2 regions of the Paenibacillus sp. FSL R5-0701 genome follow, and region 2 is predicted to be linked to the other one. Evidence: riboswitches for the same ligand, from Rfam matches in the RefSeq annotation. Region 2 holds a riboswitch; the other holds the start of a gene.

Region 1 (7,692 bases), 2.3 Mb from region 2:
TTCCCTCAACACACCAGATCCATGGAGTACGTTGCACATCGCATACACCGTTTTATAGAATCCGATATCTTGGTTATCCAGCGGATACACCTGAAACTTTCCAATAATTCGGACGATCTCAACTAAAATAGCTTCCATTCCGTCAGGGTCAGAATAACGACTTGTCGTCTGAACCTCTATTTCACAAGGGTTATTATGCTGTTGTTGTAATGTTGTTGTTCGGATAAAATGACGCAGACGCTCGCTCTCTTCCGCCGTAAGTAGTGGACTCACTTTGTAATACTGATGCTCATCCATCGGCAGATCGACAGTGGATAAGACCAGATCATATTGATCTGTAGGCATCCGGGCAGCTTCATACCAGGACACGCTGTCCATGATCCGAATTTCGGGAATCTCCTTGGATAATCGGCTGGAAAGCATGCGTGATGATCCGATTCCGCTTGTACACACGATGATGGCCCTGATCTCCCGTTTCAATGCACGTAACCTCTCGATGGAAGCGCCAAAGTGCATGACTAAGAAACCAATTTCCTCATCCGGAACGTCAGTACCTGGCCAAGCTTGATGCACGGATTGTTTGACTTCTTCGAAGAGTGAATCATAATCCTTGCGAATCTGCTGCAGTAGCGGATTACGAATCATCTGTTGCCCTTCAATTCGCTCCATTACAGGTTGCATATGACCAAGCAGACCTTCACGAAGCAACCGATCCTCATGAAAGGCATAATGTGTTCTCGCCTGCATCTGATCAATCAGTGAATGTACCCTGTCCAGTAATATCAAGTCGTCTATTGGCAACAGCCGTGAAGAGTGAATCCGCTGCTCTGTCTCAATTAATAGTCTGTGAAAATAAGCTTGCTCATCTTGGGAGAATGTCAGTCCCAGTTGGGTGGATAACACACCACACAAGCGGGAAGCCATATAAGGTGGAACCTTCATCTCATCTTGCTCTGCAACTTTATCTCCCGTGTTCTCTTGTGGAGACATACGGCCAATGCCAAAGCCTTTACGAATACGTACAACCGCTACGGATAATTGAATCAGCAGCTTCATGTATTGGCGTTCCGGGATGTTCTCCAGCCATTCGATGTCTGGTTGCCATAACGCATTTTCGACCGTAAGCACATCACCGTGTCCAATCATATCCAACAGTTTTTGGTTTACGACGGAGCCCCCTTGTTCTGGCTGTCTTCCGAACAGGTCGGACTCATCCAAAAATTCGAGAGCAAGTGCAGCTATGGCTGTGCGATGAATCGTCTCACTTCCGTTAATCTTGACGCCATATCCACGTCTGCGAACCAGCTTTAGTCCCGCCTGACGGATCCGTGACTCCAGATCGTCCAGATCCGTGGTTACGGTGGATACGGTCACTTTCAGATCCGAAGCCAAGGCGAGTAACTTTACAGGCTCCGGTTCATCCAGCAAGATGCAAAGCATGAAGAGCTTACGCTCTTCTGGCGTAAACTCTACATATTCTTTACCCTCTAGTTGCTTGCGCAATACAGCCAGATCATCGGAACTGGCATCGATTCGGATACCGGTTCCTGATTTTTTTTCCAGCCTCATGCCCAAAGGTTCAAGCCATTGTTCAATCATTTGCAGCTCCCGGTGAACCGTTCGGGTACTGACCTTTACTTCAACGGCGATTTCGCCGGCAGTGACTTCATGTGGATGCTCCAGCAGAAACTCCACGATTTCACGTTGTCTTTTGGTAATACTCATATCTCAGCCTCCGGCTCAGGGAAAACGAATGCGTGCAATTACTTTAGACGTTCAACGAGCGCATCGTATTCCGGGCTTTTTAGGAAGTTGTCGATGGATATATGTTCTGCGTTCGGCGCTACGGAGCGGGCACGATCGGTTAATACTTGTTGTGTAATTACCACATCTGCATCCGGCGGGATATCACTGATAGCCGTATTGGTCACCGTAACGTCAATCCCCTCTGCCTTCATCTTCTTGCGTAGAATGGAAGCGCCCATGGCACTCGACCCCATGCCTGCATCACAGGAGAAGACAATTTTCTTCACATCTGTTTTCACTGTAGAAGAAGCCATATCTGCGACTCTGTCTGCTTCACGTTGATTAGCCGTAATACCAGCGTTTGGCACGGTTCCTTGACTCTTCATGTCTTTCATCCGACTGGATGCGGACTCCAGATCTTCGTCCTTTTGTTTACCCGTTTTCAGCAACACTGCTGCAACCAGGAAGGATACAACTGCTGCTACAAGCACCCCTGCGAGCATCGGCAGGTATCCACCTTTTGGTGTTAAGAGGAAATACGCGATAATACTACCCGGTGATGGTGCCGAAACAAGTCCTGCTCCAGTGAGCATGAATGTTAATGTACCTGCGACGCCACCCGCAATTGCGGCAAGAATCAGAATCGGTCTCATCAAAATGTAAGGGAAGTAGATCTCATGAATTCCCCCGAAGAAATGAATGATAACAGCACCCGGTGCAGAAGATTTGGCCATTCCGCGTCCGAAGAAACAGTAAGCAAGCAAGATACCAAGTCCCGGACCCGGGTTCGATTCAAGCATGTATAATACGGATTGCCCTAATTCTCTCGCTTGATCTGTTGCAATTGGTGTCAGAATCCCGTGGTTGATTGCATTGTTCAGGAACAATACTTTACCTGGTTCAATGATTAGGTTGACCAGCGGTAACAAGCCCAGATTCATTAAGCCTTGTACCCCGGCAGACAATACTTTGCTAATCGCTTCTACAGCAGGCCCGATGCCCAGTAGCGCAAAAATCCCCAAGATCCCGCCAATAATACCGGCTGAGAAGTTGTTAACCAGCATTTCAAATCCGGCTCTAACTTTACCTTCAATGGATTTATCAAACTTTTTAATGATCCATGCTGCCAGTGGTCCGGCAATCATGGCACCGAGGAACATCGGGATATCACTACCCACGATGACCCCGATGGTCATAATGGCACCCACGACACCACCACGCTGACCATGCACCATCGTACCTCCGGTGTAACCAATTAACAGTGGCAGCAAATATTTGATCATCGGATCAACTAGCTGTGCAAGCGTCTCGTTAGGGAACCAGCCTGTTGGAATGAACAGAGCCGTAATTAATCCCCAGGCGATGAACGCTCCCATATTTGGCATGACCATACCACTCAGGAATCGGCCAAAACGCTGAACACCAACCCGTAGCCCACCTTTGGAATTGGACGATTGGTCCAAATTACTCATTGTATTATCCTCCTTGGATCAAGTGATTATGATTTATGAAAGGGGTATCATTTCTCCCCTGCTGTAATCCTAAGCGAGAATGCTCTCCTGTTCAATGAAATGAAAGCGTACTTTCGTCATGAACAATGATGACAACATTAGGTTATGTAATCGTTTTAATTGATGCATAATGACTGAACCCATTGGTACACAAGGATTTTTTCGCCTATGACTTTTATCATTTCCAGAATCATTTTCTAACCTATAGCTTGGTCCAATCAGGTGATTCACATCCACAATCTGTTACAATCCACATTCAAAACCATTCTTTTAAAGCACAAAAAACCTGTGCAAGCATCCGGCTCACACAGGTCAAAACAATATGAAGCTCATTTCATTTGGTTATAAAATATATGTTAATAAGTACAAGTTCGTTAAAACTATTCTTCCGTATGTTTCCGATACGCGTCTGCATTCATCAATGTAGACAATGCTGCTGTCAGATCTCCCTCAACACGGATCTCAATCATCCAGCCTTCCTCGTAAGGAGAGCTGTTCACAAGTTCAGGGGAGTCCTGCAACGAATCATTGACTGCAATAATTGAACCTGTGACGGGAGAGAACAAGTCCGACACCGTTTTGACCGATTCGATCGTTCCAATGCTGTCCTCTGCTTTTACATTGGTTTCAAGGTCAGGCAATTCCACAAACACAATGTCACCCAGCTGATGCTGCGCGAACTCGGTAATGCCAATACGTACAGTATCCTCCCCTACGGTTTGCACCCATTCGTGCTCTTCACTGTACAGGAAATCACTTTTCAATTCGCTCATCGATATCCGCCTCGCTTTTCATTAAATGAGTGCATGCGTTCTTTGACCTTAACCTTTTTCCCAGAACATAGCGTATGATATTTTTGAATCAAATGTCAAGATACCTCACAATTTATTTACTGAACACCTCTAAATCCTGTAACCGGATTACACTCTTTCTTCATATACTGGTGAATATTAGAATAGTAAGCGTAGTCTTTTTAAATATACGAACAATAACATAAAAACTAAATTAAATATTCGGTTTTAAATCATTATCTATGATATCGTTCTTGACATCGGTAGTGGATTCACGTTTTAATGAAAGGAGTAAATGTGTTTATTGGACTATGTTATACCCGCGGATGAATGTAAAGGGAGAGATTACCCGTGACACCCGATTCGGGATGTACATGAGGTAACGCCGAAGGAGTAAACCACCGATAAGCGGAGGTGAATCTCTCAGGCAAAAGGACTTTTACGGGACGCAACTCTGGAGAGCATCTATTCGCCCTGTGCGGGCGTTATGATCACCCAAGGGGAAACCTGCTGCACAACGTAGCGGGGTAACTCTCAGGTACAAGGGACAGAGCCTTAGAATAAGCGTGCTACTTGGCATGCCGATTCTTTGGCCTGTCCTTTTCCTTTTTCCCAAAAAACGAAAAACAGGATGTAGAACGGCGCTGCCATAGCTGCCCTTACCATACTTATGTGATGAAAATATCTAGCTGAAAATTTAAAAATACCTTGGTTCATTGATCCACGATTGTATATCCGGCCGGCTGACGGCCTATGACGAGGTGATTTGATGTCCGATTTGCTTAGAACACCACTCTTCCCACTGTATCAGCAATACGAAGGCGTACGGTGCATTGATTTTGGAGGCTGGGAGCTTCCGGTACAATTTAGCGGAATCCAGAAAGAACATGAAGCGGTGCGCGAGCGTGCTGGGCTGTTTGATGTATCCCATATGGGCGAATTCACAGTACAGGGTGAGCAGGCTGAAGTTTTTTTGCAACAAATGATGACCAATGATGTGACCACGCTGGTTCCCGGTCAAGCCCAGTACACCCTGATGTGTTATCCAGATGGCGGTGTGGTGGATGATCTGCTCGTGTATAAGCTGGAAGATCAGCATTATATGCTCGTCGTTAACGCCTCCAACATCGACAAGGATTGGGCGTGGCTGCAAGAGCACTTGATCCCTGGCGTAAGCATGACCAACGATTCGGAGCAAACGGCGCTGCTCGCCTTGCAAGGTCCACTGGCTGTAGACATTATCGGGAAAGTTACAGATACGGATGTAAGCTCGATTGAACCGTTTCGTTTTGTGCAGGATGCTGAAGTATGTGGAGTAAAATTACTGTTGTCCCGTACCGGATATACCGGTGAAGATGGCTTTGAACTATATGTTCCTGCGGACCAGGCTGCTGTGGTCTGGAATGGATTAATGCAAGCCGGTGAAGGTCACGGACTTGTACCGACCGGACTTGGTGCCCGGGACACATTACGCTTTGAAGCAAGGCTCCCCCTGTATGGACAGGAATTGTCGGCAACTATCTCTCCACTCGAAGCTGGCGTAGGTATGTTTGTGAAGCTGAATGCCGGACCTTTTATCGGACACGAAGCCTTGTTACAGCAAAAAACTGACGGGCCCGCCCGCAAACTGGTCGGCATCGAAGTGTTGGAGCGCGGTATTCCCCGCCCCCACTATCCGATTTACGCCGAAGGCGTACAGATTGGTGAAGTGACAACAGGCACGCAATCACCTACATTGAAGCGTAATCTGGGGCTTGCCCTCATCGACAGCAAATACGCTGCGCTGGGAACCCCGCTTGAGATTGAGATCCGCGGCAAGAAACTGAAAGCGGAGGTCGTGAAGACCCCTTTTCATAAACGGACACGTACGTCGAAGACACCTACTCAAGGAGCTGATCAAGCATGAGCAAGCACCGTTACATTCCCATGACTGAGCAAGATCAGAGCGCCATGCTCGCAACCATCGGTGTGGATACGCTGGAGGATTTGTTTCAGGACATTCCAAAAGAGATCCGTTATCAGGGCGAGCTGCCCGTATCCTCCAAACTTGATGAATATGCGCTGACACGTCACATGTCCAAACAAGCTGGCGCCAACGCCAATTTTGAAACACACGCCAGCTTCCTCGGCGCAGGTATATACGATCATCATGTTCCTTCCGTCATCAATCATGTCATTTCCCGTTCCGAGTTTTACACCGCCTACACACCTTATCAGCCTGAGATCAGCCAAGGTGAACTACAGGCCATTTTCGAATTTCAATCCTACATCTGTGAATTAAGCGGTATGGCTGTAGCCAATGCCAGCATGTATGACGGTGCAACGGCCTTCGCAGAAGCAGGTAATCTGGCCGCAGCGGCAACTCGTCGCAAACAGCTCATCGTATCCCGTACCGTTCATCCGGAAGCCCGTCAGGTATTGCAGGCGTATGCGCACGGACTCCGTCTGGAGATTGTTGAGATTGGTTATAAGGATGGCGTCACTGATTGGGATGCCCTGCAAGCCGCCATATCGGACGATACCGCTGCTGTCATGATCCAGAGCCCGAACTTCTTCGGTGCCGTGGAAAATGTAAAGCAGGCTGCCGACCTGGTGCATGCGCACAAGGGACTGCTCGTTGTAAGTGCCAACCCGCTATCGCTGGGTCTGCTGGAAGCCCCAGGCAAGCTAGGTGCCGACATCGTTGTAGGTGATGCGCAGCCCCTCGGCATCGCCGCTTCACTCGGCGGTCCAACATGCGGATATTTCGCCGTATCCAAGCCTCATATGCGCCGAATTCCTGGCCGAATTGTAGGCCAGACAACCGATCGCAACGGCAAACGTGGTTTTGTACTCACACTGCAAGCACGTGAACAGCATATCCGCCGCGAAAAGGCGACATCCAACATCTGTTCCAACCAGGCTTTGCTTGCACTCAGCGCATCTGTCTATATGTCCATCATGGGGAAACAAGGAATGATCGATGTAGCGGATCTAAATCTGCAAAAGAGCCATTACACCCTGAATACATTAACTGCGATTCCTGGTGTTAGCCTGACGTTTAATGCACCAACATTCAATGAGTTTGTGATTAAACTTCCTGAAGGAACAGACGTGGATGCTCTTCAGTTGAAACTGCTGGATGCAGGCTTTATTGGTGGTTACGAACTCGGACGTGATTATCCGGAGCTTGCCGGACATATGCTGATTGCTGTTACGGAACGGCGTAGTAAGGAAGAAATTGACGAATTCGCACGAGCATTGGAGGGATCGCTGTGACTCAGGAAACGACGACAACACCGGCACAAGGACAATCTGAAACGGGTACCTCTGTCTCCACTTCGGCTCAATTTGAGACGGATACAACATTTAGTGCACAGACCTTATCTCCTGCTCCGGAACAATCATTGATTTTTGAACTCAGCAGCCCGGGACGTGTCGCTTATTCCTTGCCAGAAAGTGACGTTCCTCGTCAGGCTGCCGATACGTTGATTCCCCGGGAAATGCTCCGTTCGGAAGCAGCGGCACTGCCGGAAGTATTCGAGGTAGATGTTATTCGACATTATACAGCCCTGTCCCGTCGCAACTTCGGTGTAGATAACGGATTCTATCCACTGGGCTCTTGTACGATGAAATACAATCCAAAGATTAATGAGGATGTTGCA
Region 2 (7,692 bases):
AAAACGTGGATGATTGTCAAAGTAAACAGCGCGTATGGGGATGGAAAATCAGAAATGGTCTATGATCCGATTCAGTATGACCCTGAGTTCACAAAGGATACTTTCGTAATTGATATCCCTAAGGAGGTCGATGTGAAGGACTTGAACGATATGATGCAGAATTCCGAAGTGACCCTAGAGGAAGCGGAAAAAGCGTTGGAACAGCCGTTCCTACAGGACATGAGTGGAGAATTTGAACTATCACGGATCGAAATGTCTACATTGCACGGTGAGCTGAGCAGAGATGAAGTAACCTTGTATTATGTAAGTAACGACAAGGTAGAAGTCAGCCTGACGGTATTCAAGATGCCGGAAGAAAATGTGGACGATACACTAATGCCGGATGAAGCCAAAATTAAGGTTCGTAACACCGAGGGTTCATATATGAAGAGCATTCGGAACATATCATGGAGTGAGAAAGGTTTGCGGTACTCCATCATGGGTGAAAACGAAGGATGGACAAAGGCAAAGCTACAAGCTTGGGCGGAAGAACTGACCCTTCCCAAACCGTCTAGATGAGCTAAAGAATAATAATAAGGTTGCCGCAGAAACGAAGCGGCAGCTTTTTTTGTATATTCTCCTTTTGGTGTGGTGGATATCCATTCGATCTCCTTTCAGTCCATTCCAAAAAGGCAAGAGGGCAACTTCACGTTTACAGTTCAATATGCATATTTATAGAAGACAATCTTGATTTGGTGATGGAGGCAGGAGAAGGGGGCATCGCAGGATGGCTGTTTTATCAACAGGGCCAATAGAAAATAATATAGTGGTGGGAAGCGGCGAGCGTCCTACCCAGAGAATTACGGTAAGGCTGGATAATAGGAATATGATTAGTATTTATACAGTTCTTGTTCAAGGATATTATTTGGTAGGTGTACGCACATTATATATTGAAGAGTTATTCAATGTTCAACCTAATCAGGTAATAACCAAAGATTTTTATGCAAATTTGGACGGGTTTGAATTTGTTTTTACAACGGGCGATGCTACTGTGGAGGATGTGCAGATTTCGGTCTGGGGTAAAAACCAGAATGGAGAACTGGTCACCGCCCACCGTCTCGTATCTGAGGAATTACTGGGTGGATACAGTGCGCTATTTCAGGTGTAACTGGAGCCACTGGCGTGACCGGAGTCACTGGAGGTACTGGGGCTACAGGTGCAACGGGAACGACGGGAGTCACCGGTGTTACAGGTGCGACAGGACTAACGGGGACGACAGGGGTCACTGGAGATACGGGCGTGACAGGACTGACAGGAACGACAGGAGTCACTGGTGCTACAGGTGCAACGGGAGTAACGGGAACGACCGGAGTTACTGGAGATACAGGTGCGACGGGAGTAACGGGAACGACGGGAGTCACTGGAGATACAGGAGCGACAGGACTGACGGGAACGACAGGGGTCACTGGAGATACGGGCGTGACAGGACTGACGGGAACGACTGGAGATACAGGTGCAACAGGTGTGACGGGAGCAACTGGAATTACTGGAGATACAGGCGCGACAGGCGTGACGGGAACGACCGGAATTACTGGAGATACAGGCACGACAGGAGTCACGGGAGCCACCGGAATTACTGGTGATACAGGTGCGACAGGAGTCACGGGAGCCACCGGAGTCACTGGTGATACAGGTGCGACGGGAGCAACCGGAGCCACTGGAGATACAGGTGCAACAGGCGTGACGGGAACGACCGGAATCACTGGAGATACAGGCGCGACAGGCGTGACGGGAACGACCGGAATTACTGGAGATACAGGCGCGACAGGAGTCACGGGAGCCACCGGAATTACTGGAGATACAGGCGCGACAGGAGTCACGGGAGCCACCGGAATTACTGGTATTACAGGTGCGACAGGCGTGACAGGAACGACCGGAGATACTGGTGTTACAGGTGCGACAGGTGTAACGGGAGCAACCGGAATTACTGGTGAAACGGGTGCGACAGGTGTCACAGGCGTTACAGGAACGACCGGAGATACTGGGTCTACAGGTGCAACGGGAGTAACGGGAACGACGGGAGTCACTGGTGTTACAGGCGTAACAGGGGCAACTGGAGGTACCGGGGTTACAGGTGCTACAGGCGTAACGGGAACGACTGGAGTAGCTGGGGTAACTGGTGCTACAGGTGTAACGGGGGCGACCGGAGCTACTGGAGATACAGGTGCAACAGGCGTAACGGGTGCGACCGGAGCTACTGGTGCTACGGGTGCAACGGGAGTTACGGGAAACACGGGAGATACTGGGGTTACAGGTGCAACAGGCGTAACGGGAACGACTGGAGTTACTGGGGTTACAGGCGCGACAGGCGTAACGGGTGCGACCGGAGTAACTGGAGATACGGGTGCAACAGGCGTAACGGGGACGACCGGAGTCACTGGAGATACGGGGGCAACAGGCGTTACAGGAACGACGGGATTCACTGGTGTTACAGGAGCGACAGGACTGACGGGAACGACGGGAGTCACTGGGGCTACAGGTGCGACAGGCGTGACGGGAACAACCGGGACGGCTGGTGTAACGGGAGCAACGGGAGCGACCGGAGTCACTGGTGTTACAGGAGCGACCGGACTGACGGGAACGACAGGGGTCACTGGTGTTACAGGTGCAACGGGAGTAACGGGAACGACGGGAGTCACTGGTGTTACAGGAGCGACAGGACTGACGGGAGCGACCGGAGCCACTGGGGCTACAGGTGCGACCGGATCAACTGCAGCTTCGGCTCCGGCAGACTCTTCCTTGTTTGCTGATAGCCAGACCACGGCGTTGGGTCTTTCATTAGTAGCTGAAACGACGATTCAGACACTTAATGTACCTGTAGTGGCAGGTCAACGCGTGAAAATCGATAATAGTACACAAGTAGCAATAGTTGTAGGGTCTAACTGGAGTATCGCGTATAACATTAACCTGAGACGTAACGGAGTTTTAATTAATCAATTGCAACTCTCACGAACCGGTAATGCTGCCGGCACGTTAAGGTTTCTTTCCTCCAACACTTACGTGGATACATCCCCGGCTACAACGACTAACACATACACGATAAGTATCCAATTTACAACCACTACAAGCGTCACTAGTGCCTCAGCGGAAGTGAGAAATCTGAATGCTATTCGCTTCAGTTAAAATAGACATCGAACTTATGATAATTACACGTTACTTTTGTTGACATATATGATATTGTACATTACTCTATGGGTATACTTGATCAAAAATTTAGAAATATACCAATTCGAATCCAATTAAAATAATACAGCGGATGATAACGAGCGGGAGAGACCTGGCTTAGTCGAGCACAATGGCTAGTGTTCAGGCACCGAAGGAGCAAGCTGCTGCGCACCCGGCGCAGTGGTTAATCTCTCAGGTAAATGTACCATCGTTGGACGCAACTCTGGAGAGTGCGCGAATTGCGCCACCCAAGGGGTATATGATCAGTCTGCCCGGTGACTTTGTCTGTAATTGCAGGCAGTGCACCTTGTCGTGAGACACTACTGATCGTGAAACTCTCAGGTATCGAGGACAGAGAGAGGGCCTAAGGCCTTCTTCTGTCCTTTTTTGATGTCATCATACCCTAAATAAGGGTCATTGTGGATGGAACTCCTGGATCGAAATGACGAATACATTTTACAAAATTGAATCATGATTAATAATGGAGGGTTACAAGGTGCGATTTAAAGATGTTTTCTCAATTATTGGTCCGTCGATGACGGGGCCTTCAAGTTCACATACAGCTGGTGCGGCAAGGTTAGGAAGAATTGCTCGTCAGTGGCTGGGATGTACGCCAGATCGTGCCCGGTTGACGTTATACGGTTCATTCGCTGATACGTATCAGGGGCACGGAACAGACCTGGCACTGATCGGCGGTCTGCTGGACTATGTCACAGACGATCCGCGTATCCCGGATGCGGAGCGATACGCAGAGGAAGCGGGCATGGAGGTTGAGTTTTATACAAGTGGCCTGCCTGCTCCTCATCCAAATACGGTCAAAATTGAGTTGTGGCATGGAGAACGTGCCTGCTCCTTAATCGGTGCATCCATTGGTGGTGGCAGTGTATCAGTGCATTCGATGAATGATTTTCGTGTTCAGATTAGTGGTGAGTTCCCAACACTGGTTCTGCGGCATGCGGATAAAGCGGGCGTACTCGCGTCAGTGACGTCCACGATCAGTTCATCCGGGGTTAACATCGGGTATATGCAGGTGGACCGGAAAGCCCGTGATGGCGAAGCACTCACCGCGATGGAAATGGATGGTGTGCCTAATCCTGATATGCTCAAGCGTCTAAAGGAGCTGGGCCATGTGCTGGACATTCGTGTTATCGATTTGAAGAGCGGAGTTGATTCGGATGCGGTTTAAACATTTGCACGAACTGAATACGATCTGTACAGCAGAATCCAAAACCATCGCTCAGCTGATGATCGAGGAGCAGGTTCAGGAGACCAATACACCGGAAGCGGATGTTGTGAAGCAGATGTCTGAATATTATCAGGTGATGAAGGAAGCGGTACGCAAAGGGTTAACGGAAGATACAACATCACGCAGTGGGTTAACGGGTGGAGACGGTAAAAAAATGGCCGAGTACATTCGCAAGGGTGAGACTTGTTCAGGAGATGCTTCCGCACTTGCCATGGCGTATGCCCTGTGTGTATCTGAAGTGAATGCCTCCATGGGCCGGATTGTGGCAACACCAACAGCCGGTTCCTGTGGTATTATCCCGGGTGTGTTTATCAGTTCACAGGAGCGATTTGGCTGGACGGATGAACATTTGGTGAACGGGTTGTTCTGTGCGGGAGCAATTGGTTATGTTATTGCCAACAATTCATTTATCTCCGGTGCCGAAGGTGGCTGTCAGGCGGAAGTGGGTTCCGCTATTGGCATGGCTGCGGGTGCCATGGTTGAACTGCGTGGAGGTACACCGGAACAGGTCGTTCATGCCGTTGGTTTGGCGTTAAAAAATACACTGGGCCTTATCTGCGATCCGGTCGCAGGCCTCGTTGAAATCCCGTGCATCGTCCGTAATGGACTGGGTGCAGTCACGGCGCTGGCTGCGGCTGACATGGCCCTGGCCGGAGTGCGTAGTGCTATTCCATCAGATGAAGTCATCGACGTTATGCTGGAAGTAGGCAGTGCGATGCCGAGCCGCCATCGGGAGACAGCCCAGGGCGGGTTGGCCCAGACGCCAACCGGCCGCAAAATGATGCAAAAGCTGGCTAAACCAAAGGCAAAGCGTGCAGAGCCTGAGCCGGAGTCGAAGCCAGCAGATTCTGACACAACTACAAGTGGGGCGGACAATGCTCAAGTGGACAAGGATACTCAGGTTTAAGCTGAACCGGGACCACCTATATATAAATCAGTGACATTATTATGTATAACGGCGAATACAAAAATACAAAAACAAGCGTCCGCGAACCCGAATCCGGGTTATGCAGGACGCTTGTTTTATGCTGCAGATGAAGCGAAGATAGGCTACTTAGATGTGGCTCAGACGTATGTGTATTATAACTCTAGTCCTGGCTCACAGCCGTACTTAATACGGCATATCCATACGCGGGCAGTTCAATGGAGAGTACGCCATCTTCCTTGGCGGTACGATGGTTTCCGCCGAATAACTCGGTCCATTCCTCGTCACCGGCCTCCAGCTCGACAATAGCCGTCTCTTCTGATCGATTGAACAGAACCAGAATTCGTTCCTCCTTACTTTGCCGCTCCAATACCAGTTGGCTGCCATCGGGACGAGCCTGGAGAAAACGAACGGTGCCTTCTGCACGCAGGGCAGGATGAGCATGACGCAAGGAGATCAGTTTCTGATAAAAGTCGAACAACTCTCGGTCCTGCTTCGCTTCATCCCATTCCATGCATTTACGGCAGCCCGGATCATGTTCACCGTCCATGCCAATCTCGTCTCCGTAATAGATGCATGGCGCGCCCATGTAACTGAACTGGAATAACGCAGCCAGCTTCATCTTGCGCTGGTCGCCTTCACACAGCGTGAGCAGCCGCGGGGTATCGTGGCTGTCCAGCAAGTTAAACGCCACTTCGCTGGCCTGAAGCGGATAACGGGATAACTGTCGCCCGATGGAGTTTGCGAATTGCTCGGCGTGCATTGTATTTTTCACAAAGAAAGCATTCACGGCATCGGTAAAAGGGTAGTTCATGGATGCATCGAACTGGTCACCTTGCAGCCAGGAGGAAGACTCGTTCCATACTTCGCCCAGAATGTAAGCATCCGGATTAGCCGCTTTGACTACACGGCGGAAATCACGCCAGAATGCATCGTCCACTTCGTCTGCCACATCCAGCCGCCACCCGTCCGCACCCACTTCCTTGATCCAATACTCGGCAACCTCCAGCAGATAGGCCTTCACCTCGGCATTCTCCGTATTGAGCTTTGGCATATGCGCTTCGAATCCGAAGGTCTCATACGTTGGAATGCCATCCTTCACGTCCAGCGGGTATTCGTGTACATGGAACCAGTCCTTGTATTTGGATTGCTCGCCGTTCTTCTGCACATCCACAAACGGCGCAAATGTCTTCCCGGAATGGTTGAACACAGCATCCAGAAGTACGCGAATTCCACGTGCATGGCACAGCTCGACCAGTCTTTTCACGGTGTCTGCGTCACCAAAGTGCCGGTCTACCCGCAGATAGTCCTCGGTATCGTATTTGTGATTGGTGGTGGCTTCGAAGATGGGTGTGAAGTAGATCGCATTAATGCCAAGATCGCTGATGTAATCCAGATGGTCGATCACGCCCTGAAGGTCACCGCCGAAGAAATTGAAAGGTGTTGGCTCACCGCCCCACGGCTCTACCTTTTCCGGACTAATATCCGGGTTGCCGTTGGCGAATCGTTCGGGAAAAATCTGATAGAACACCGCATCCTTAACCCACGCAGGGGTTGTGAATACAGCTCCGGCATGAATATAAGGGAACTGGAACATACGACCTGGATCGTCCGGTTCTTCTTCCTGGAAGCCCGTCTCGGTCATCCAGATCTGTTCGTCTCCGTTTCTGAGCAGAAAAGAGTATTTCAGTCGGTGGTAGGGAGGTTTCACCTCACCCTCGTAATAATCGAACATGGAGTCAGAGGTGAACTTTGTTAAAGGAACCAGCGCTTTGGTTGCATCCCACGAATATTTATCCCCGGTCAGGGCATGTACCTCGGTCAGATCATTCTTTTTGGCACGCAAACGCAGATGGATTGTATCTTGGTCATAGGCATAGGCCCAGTTTCGTTTCGGTTGATGATAGATGGCTTCCAGCAGCATAATGAATTTCCTCCCGTCAGGTGTGGATATAGTATGTACTTGGTAGACTTGATTAATATGACATTCCCCACGTTAATGAATACGCTATAATTAGAATGTGTGGTAACGTAAAGGACTTCAACATTGTTTCAACAAGACATGAATCCATATGTTATAGACAGCTTTTATTATGATGATGCTCAGATATATCATTAACCCAATGAGGGCAGAAAGGAAACGAATATTCGGATGAAAACCAAACTGTTATATATTGAAGATGATACGGAAATTGCGACTTGGGTCAGAGCCGATCTGGAGGAGCGCGGTTATGAGGTGGTATGGCTCGGCAGTGGTGAAGGTGCAGCGGAGGCTGCTATCGGTTGCTCACTCATTATTCTGGATGTCATGCTGCCC

What was found. Region 2 has a riboswitch for glycine ahead of sdaAB (L-serine ammonia-lyase, iron-sulfur-dependent subunit beta). Riboswitches for the same ligand answer to the same signal wherever they lie in the genome.
Region 1: linked by a shared signal. The riboswitch ahead of gcvT (glycine cleavage system aminomethyltransferase GcvT) and the one ahead of sdaAB (L-serine ammonia-lyase, iron-sulfur-dependent subunit beta) in region 2 are both predicted to bind glycine.

The regions. Positions count from the first base shown of each region.
Region 1 is NZ_CP150230.1:5,382,036-5,389,727, forward strand. Features, by position in the region: gene MKZ13_RS23770 (BglG family transcription antiterminator) at 1-1,725, opposite strand, end outside; gene MKZ13_RS23775 (PTS mannitol transporter subunit IICB) at 1,764-3,218, opposite strand; gene gcvH (glycine cleavage system protein GcvH) at 3,638-4,030, opposite strand; glycine riboswitch at 4,375-4,497, shown strand; gene gcvT (glycine cleavage system aminomethyltransferase GcvT) at 4,818-5,954, shown strand; gene gcvPA (aminomethyl-transferring glycine dehydrogenase subunit GcvPA) at 5,951-7,306, shown strand; gene gcvPB (aminomethyl-transferring glycine dehydrogenase subunit GcvPB) at 7,435-7,692, shown strand, end outside.
Region 2 is NZ_CP150230.1:508,576-516,267, forward strand. Features, by position in the region: gene MKZ13_RS02465 (hypothetical protein) at 1-558, shown strand, start outside; gene MKZ13_RS02470 (hypothetical protein) at 767-1,147, shown strand; gene MKZ13_RS02475 (collagen-like triple helix repeat-containing protein) at 1,279-3,162, shown strand; glycine riboswitch at 3,297-3,421, shown strand; gene sdaAB (L-serine ammonia-lyase, iron-sulfur-dependent subunit beta) at 3,701-4,390, shown strand; gene sdaAA (L-serine ammonia-lyase, iron-sulfur-dependent, subunit alpha) at 4,380-5,357, shown strand; gene MKZ13_RS02490 (alpha-glycosidase) at 5,539-7,299, opposite strand; gene MKZ13_RS02495 (response regulator transcription factor) at 7,528-7,692, shown strand, end outside.